Regions from separate parts of the Kitasatospora sp. NPDC098663 genome, predicted to be linked through region 1. Evidence: riboswitches for the same ligand, from Rfam matches in the RefSeq annotation. Region 1 holds a riboswitch; the other holds the start of a gene.
The links. A riboswitch is a leader RNA that binds a small molecule or an ion and turns the genes downstream of it on or off. The one in region 1 is predicted to bind cobalamin.

Region 1 (3,397 bases):
GTCCAGGTCGGTGAAGTTCGACAGCCGGGGGAAGCGCACCACGGCGACCCGCAGCACGTCCGCCCCGAGCGGGCCGCGGCCGTCCACCCGGTCCACCACCGTGGACAGGTCCAGCGAGTCCTCGGCGTCCAGCCACAGGCCCGGCAGCATCGGCAGGGTGCCCAGCACCGGACGGCCGGTCAGCCCGTGCAGCATCTCCAGGCCGGGCGCCAGCAGCCGCGCGTCGCCGCGGAACTTGTTGACGAACCAGCCCGCCACATGCCGCTGGTCCTCCGCCGACAGCAGTGCCAGCGTCCCGTACATCGCCGCGAAGACGCCGCCGCGGTCGATGTCCCCGACCACTACCACCGGCAGCCCGGCGGCCGTCGCCAGGCCCATGTTGGCGATGTCCCGGTCCCGCAGGTTGATCTCGGCGGGCGAGCCGGCGCCCTCGCAGACCACCACCTCGTAGCGGCGGCGCAGATCCGCCAGGCACTCCAGCGACCGTTCCAGCAGGACGGGCTTGCGCTCGCGGTAGTCCAGCGCGCCCACCTCGGCGACCGGCCGGCCCAGCAGCACCACCTGGCTGCGGCCGTCCGCGCCCGGCTTCAGCAGCACCGGGTTCATCGCCGCCTCCGGTTCCACCCGGGCCGCCTGCGCCTGCATCGCCTGTGCCCGGCCGATCTCGGCGCCGTCGGCGGTGACGAAGGAGTTCAGCGACATGTTCTGCGCCTTGAACGGAGCGACCCGCACCCCCTGCCGGGCCAGCCAGCGGCAGATGCCCGCGGTCACCACGCTCTTGCCCGCGTCCGAGGTCGTCCCGGCGACCAGCAATGCGTTGCTCATGCCCTTCCCCTCCACCGTGTCGTCAGCGAGCGCAGCGCGACGTGCCCCGCGACCGTCGTACCCAGGGCCAGCGCGCCCACCCGCCGGGAGAGCACGCAGGCCCGCTCGATGTCGTCGACCGTCACCGGCCGCAACTCCGCGCCCAGCACCGGCCGGTGCTCCACCCGCTCCCCGTACTGGAGGGTCCCGCCCAGTCGGACGCCCACCGCGCCCGCGAAGGCCGCCTCCGCCTGGCCCGCGTTCGGGCTCGGGTGCGCCGAGCCGTCCCGCCGCCAGACCCGCCAGGCCGTTTTCGGCTGCGGCGCGGCGGCCACCGTGAGCAGCGCCGTCAGCCGGGCGCCCGGCCAGCCCGCCACGTCGTCCAGCCGGGCCGAGGCCCAGCCGAACCGGGCGTACCGCGGCGAGCGGTGGCCGACCATCGCGTCCAGCGTGTTCACCGCGCGGAACGCCAGCAGCCCCGGGGTGCCCGCCAGCGCGCCCCAGACCAGCGCGTTCACCACGGCGTCCGCCGTGTTCTCGGCCACCGACTCGACTACCGCGCGGGCGATCTGAGGCCCGTCCAGCGCGCTCGGGTCCCGCCCGCACAGGTGCGGCAGCCGCTCCCGCGCGGCCGTCAGGTCGCCGGTGGCCAGTGACCGGCCGATGGTGCGCGCCTCGCGGGTCAGCGAGGTGCCGCCCAGCACCGTCCAGGTCGCGGCGGCCGCCAGCGCGGCCCGGCCCAGCGGACGCCGGCCCACCGTACGGTCCAGGGCCGCCGCGCCGGCCGCGACCGCGCCCACGCACAGCGCCGTGTACCCGGCGCCGGCCACCCGGTCGTCCTGCCACACCCGCCGCTCCAGCCGGGTCGCCGCACTGCCGAAGACGGCCACCGGGTGGCCGCGCCGGGGGTCGGCGAAGCGGGCGTCGGCGGCGAAGCCCGCGGCGGCGCCGAGCGCGAACGCGGCGGCGCGGGTCAGCGGGCGCACGGCGGGTTCGGCGGAAGGCCGCGTGGGGTCCGGCAGGGCGGGGCAGCCTGCATCGCGTGCGTGTCCTCACTCAGGGTCCGCGCCCTGGATCGACGTACCGGGGGCGAGAGTCTCCTGGCTTCCGGGTCGGACGCACCCCCGGGCCTTCCAGCGGCTTCTGACGGCCCGCCGTGGCGATGTTCCGAGCGTGCTCCCCGGTGACAGTGGCGGGACCGCGCCGGACTCGCACCGGCTTCCTCTGCATGCCTCCGTTTGGCCCCAGGATCCCATCACGCGGCCGAACCGGGAGTCAACCGAGGTCACGGAGGGGTTGGTCACACCTCGGAGCCCCGTCGCCACCTCCGATCCGCCCGCCCCGCCCGACGCCCCGCCGTGCCTGACGCCCGCCCCGCCCGACGCCCCGCCGTGCCTGACGCCCGCCCCGCCCGACGCCCCGCCGTGCCTGACGCCCGCCCCGCCCGAGCCCCCGCCGTGCCCCGGACGGCCCAGCCCGGTGGCCGCCCGCGCGGCCCCCCGGTGAACTGGTGCCCGAACACCGTCCGCACACCGCCCGGACACCGTCCGGTCCAAGACCAGCAGAGCGGGGAGCGATATGCGTTGGGGAACCGCGGCCGTCGTGGCGGCCGCCGTCGTCGGCGCCGGGGCCGCCGTCCTGGTGATCGGCCGTCGGGCCTCCGAGCGGCTGGTCCACCCGGCGAGCGCCGCCCGGGAGTCCGGCCCCGTCCTGGTGCGGAGCCTCGCCGCGGGCCGGATCACCTTCAACCGCCGCCCCGAGAGCCTGCGCCCCGGCCGCTGGGCCGTGGAATGGGACGACCACGGCCACGCCGTCGTCGAGGAGGTCCTGCACAGCGACGAGAACGGCGTCACCCGCCGCCTCGTCCGCGCGGACCGGGGCACCCTCACCCCCGGCACCGAGGTCCACTTCACCCCCCGCGTCCACCTCGGCGACCCCACCGAGGCGCTCGGCCTCCCCTTCACCGACACCGCCGCCGACGGCGAACTCGGCGCCCTCCCCGCCTGGCGCCTCGACGGCAAACGCGGCACCTGGGTGATCCTCGTCCACGGCCCCGGCGCCGACCGGCAGCAGACCCTCCCGGTCCTCCCCGTCCTCGACCGCCTCGCCCTGCCGGCCCTCGCCGTCACCTACCGGGGCGACCAGGGCGCCCCGGCCTCGCCGGACGGGCTCGGCCACTTCGGCGAGACCGAGTGGCGCGACGTCGAGTCGGCGGTCCGGCTCGCCCTCGACAGCGGCGCCGGCCGGGTCATCCTGTACGGCTGGTCCCTCGGTGCCACCATGGCCCTCCAGACGGCCGCCCGCTCCGCCTGGGCCCATGCCGTCAGCGGCCTCGTCCTGGACTCGCCGGTCCTCGACCTGCCCGCCACCGCCCGCCGCGGCGCCGCCCGGGTCGGCTACACCGGCGCCGCCGCCGAGCTCGGCGCCCTCGCCGCCGAGGGCCGCACCGGCGTCGACCTCGCCGACTTCAGCCGCATCGCCGAGGGCGCCGACCTGCGCGTCCCCACCCTCCTGCTGCACAGCCCCGACGATCAGGTCGCCCCCTTCCGCGCCGCCGAGCGCCTCGCCGCCGCCCGCCCCGGCGTGGTCAGCC
Region 2 (3,397 bases), on a different contig from region 1:
CGGTGGCCGCGAGGGCGTAGGCGCCGTCGATGGTGAGGCCGAAGTCGGCGAAGGCCGGGAAGCCCTCGTAGTAGCGGCCGTTGATCAGGCGGGACGGGTCGGTGAGGTAGGCGCTGCCCTTGGCGGCGTCGGGGGTTCGCCCGGCAGGCGGCGTGGTCGCGGGCGAGGTCGGCGGGGTGGTGGCGGGTGTCGTCGGCGGGGCGGTGGCGTCCGGGTTGTGCCGGACGCTGGTGAGGTCGGTGCCGGTCAGGGCCAGGATCGCCTGCTCGGTGGCCGCCGGGTCCGGGTCGGTGGTCGACGCGTCGGGGCCGAAGCCGCCGTCCGTTCCCTGCCGGGCGGCGAGCCAGGCCGTGGCGGCGGCCCGGCGGGTGTCCTGTCCGGTGGCCCTGAACGCCTGGGCCGCGCTCGCGGTGCTGATGGTGTCACCGGGGGCGCCGAGGTACGGGAGGAGGGAACCGTCGGCCTGCTGTCCGGCCGCGAGCTGGTCCGACGCCTTCTTCGCGGCCGTCTCGTACCCGGGGGCCGTGCGCAGGGCGAGGACCGCGAGGCCGGTGGTGAGCGGGTCGGACTCGCAGTGGTCGCCGGCGACGATCATCGATCCGGCCACCCCGCCGTCGGCGCACTGGAGCACCGTGAAGCGGGCGAGCGCCGGGGCGGGTGGCGTGACGCCGGCGCGCTGGAGGGCGATGACACCGAGGGACTGGACCCAGGGCGAGGCCGCGCCGAGGAAGTCCCCGGCGGCGGTGCACTTGCCGTTCTCCCCCGCCGCCGTGCAGACGTGACCGGTGAGCGCGGCGATCAGGTCCCGGCCGCCGAAGGCCCGGGGATCGCCACCGGTGCTCTCGGCGACGAGGGCCAGCAGTGCGGCGGCCTTCGCATCGGGCCGGCCGGCCGGTCCGTCGGGATACAGGAAGGCGTCGGCGTGGGCGGAGAGGAAGGCGGTCGTCCGGCGCAGCGCCGGGTCCTGCGTGCCGGCGGCGGCGAGGGCGATGGCGGTGAGGGCGGTCCGGGGGTGGTCCGGCCCCTCGACGGCCCAGTTCTCCATGTGGTCGCCGCCGACGAGTTGGCGGGCCAGCCAGGCTGCGGCGGCCGCCGGGTCTCCGGTGGCGGACGGCCCGGTCGAAGTCGAGGTCGGAGTCGGGCTCGGGGTCGGGGTCGGGCTCGGGGTCGCCGAGGGTGACAGCGGGGCGGACGGCGAAGCCGACGAGCCGCCGCTCTTCGCCCGGACGGAGTCCGGCGCGAAGCCCGGCGCCCCGCTGGTGCCGCCGATGTCGGTGCCGCCGTACACCCAGGCCTCGACCTCGCCGGGCTCGGGCTTCTGCGTCCCGGCGCCGAACCGGCTGTAGGACCACGCCTGTTGGCCGGGTTCGGCGATCCAGTACGACCAGTACGCGGTGGCCTGCGGGGTGTTGACGCAGGGTTCTTCGGCCGGCGTCGGGTACTGGGTGCCGTTGTTGAAGGTCCCGGTTCCGAGTCGGCAGATGAAGGCGGGTCCGTCGTGCTCGGTTCCGGCGGTGGTGAAGCCGGCGGCGTGCAGCAGGTTCATCCCGGTCGTGGGGTGGGCGTCGCAGCCCCGGACGACGCCGCCGCCCCAGTGGGTGAAGTCGACGGCGACGATCGCGCCCGTCGTCGCCGTGCACTGCTCGATCGGGTCGGCGGCCGCGGTACCGGGGCGCCCGAACAGGACGCTTCCGCAGGCGGCGGCCGCGACAGCACCGGCGACCACCAAGGAGGCGAGGTCCCGGTTCCTGTGACGTGTGCGACTGCTGCTGACCCTCACGACGACTCCCTGGTCGGTCGACGCAGGACGCAACGGCGCAGCCCACGGTCTCCTGGGCAGGGACCGTCCGGACCGCGTCGTAGTCCGCGACGACGCAAGTGCTCTGTGAACAGGCCCCCGGTCCAGGCATTCCGGCTCACCCACCACAGGTGGGTCCACGGTTGCGGGTCAGCGCCGGAGTTCGACCGGCTTCCCCTGAATGCCGAGGGCAAAAAATCGGTTCATCAGACCACGCCGGTCGAACGGGAGTCAACGGGTCGTCATGTCGATCACACCACCTCGTGCGCCGGTGCGCCGTGCGGTAGCGTCCGCGGTGGCCGAGCGGGGGAACCCGGTGCGAATCCGGGGCTGACGCGCAGCGGTGTGGGGCGGCGATCACGCCGCCCTGAGCCCGAATGCCCGACCGGCCACGCACCATGGCGAAAGCCGGCCCACGCGATCCGGGCGGCGACCGCTCCGGCAGTCGCGCGCCCTCGAACGGGCGCCGGAACTCCGGGGCAGGGTCGGCGCCCGCCACCCCAAGGAGCCTGTCCCATGTCCCTCCTCGCCCCCGCGCGGACCACACCTTCCCGCGCCGCCTCCGCCGTCACCGTCGCCCTGACGGCCGGCGCGCTCCTGCTCTCCGCCGTCCCCGCCCACGCGACGGCCAGCCCGACCCAGATAGCCACCTCGAAGAGCACCGGCGTCACCTACCTGAAGTCGCTCCAGGCCGCCGACGGCAGCTACGTCACCGGCGGCGGGCTCTCCAACGAGTGGGCGTTCAGCGCACTCGCGGCCGCCGGCACGGCCGCCGCGGACGTCACCCCCGGCGGCGACCCCACCAAGAACGCCCGCCTGGTCTACCGCGGCCAGCTCGCCGCCCCCGGCTGGCCGAGCGCCTCGCCGGTCGTCACGGACTACGAGCGCGGCATCCTCAACGCCTACGCCGCCGGCATCGACCCCTCCCGGGTCGGCCCGGGCCGCAACCTCGTCGCCGACCTCGCCGCCTACTGGCAGACCGCCGAACCCGGCTACTACGGCCCGTCCGCCAACTTCAACGGCACCGTCTTCGGCCTCCTCGCCCTCGCGGGCGCCAGAACCCAGGCCGGCAGCCCTCGCGTCCCGCAGCCGCTGCTCGACGCCTCCGTCACCGCGGTGCGCGCCAACCAGCACAACGACGGCGGCTGGAACTTCAGCAAGGCCGCGGGCGACCCGAACGCCCTCGCCCAGGGCAGCGACATCGACATGACCGGCGCCGCCATGGCCTCGCTCTGCACCGGGGGCGTCGCCGCCACCGACCCGGCGATCGTCGCCGCCAAGAACTTCCTCAAGGGCAAGCTCACCGCCTCCGGCGCCTTCAACGCCATGTTCGGCGTCAACACCGACTCCAACGGCTGGGCCGTCTCCGGCCTCAACGCCTGCGGCATCAACCCCCAGGGCACCGACTTCACCAGCGGCACCGGCAAGAGCCCCGTCGACTTCCTGATCGCCCAGCAGTTCAAGCCCGGCGGCGGCTTCAAGTACCTGCCCACCGACACCAACCCCTCCCCCTACGCCTCCGTCGACGGCCTGCGCGCCGTCGCCGGCGCCGGCTTCACCGCCACCCCGCCGACCCCGACCACCGCCGGCGAGCCCGCC

Region 2: another riboswitch for cobalamin. It lies ahead of ACIQVZ_RS07530 (prenyltransferase/squalene oxidase repeat-containing protein); the one in region 1 lies ahead of ACIQVZ_RS05630 (cobalamin biosynthesis protein).

Annotation. Positions count from the first base shown of each region.
Region 1 is NZ_JBIWAP010000004.1:73,949-77,345, reverse strand. It holds gene ACIQVZ_RS05635 (cobyric acid synthase) at 1-825, opposite strand, end outside; gene ACIQVZ_RS05630 (cobalamin biosynthesis protein) at 822-1,790, opposite strand; cobalamin riboswitch at 1,898-2,030, opposite strand; gene ACIQVZ_RS05625 (alpha/beta hydrolase family protein) at 2,383-3,397, shown strand, end outside.
Region 2 is NZ_JBIWAP010000005.1:182,756-186,152, forward strand. It holds gene ACIQVZ_RS07530 (prenyltransferase/squalene oxidase repeat-containing protein) at 1-1,780, opposite strand, end outside; cobalamin riboswitch at 1,884-2,027, opposite strand; cobalamin riboswitch at 2,105-2,181, shown strand; gene ACIQVZ_RS07535 (hypothetical protein) at 2,315-3,397, shown strand, end outside.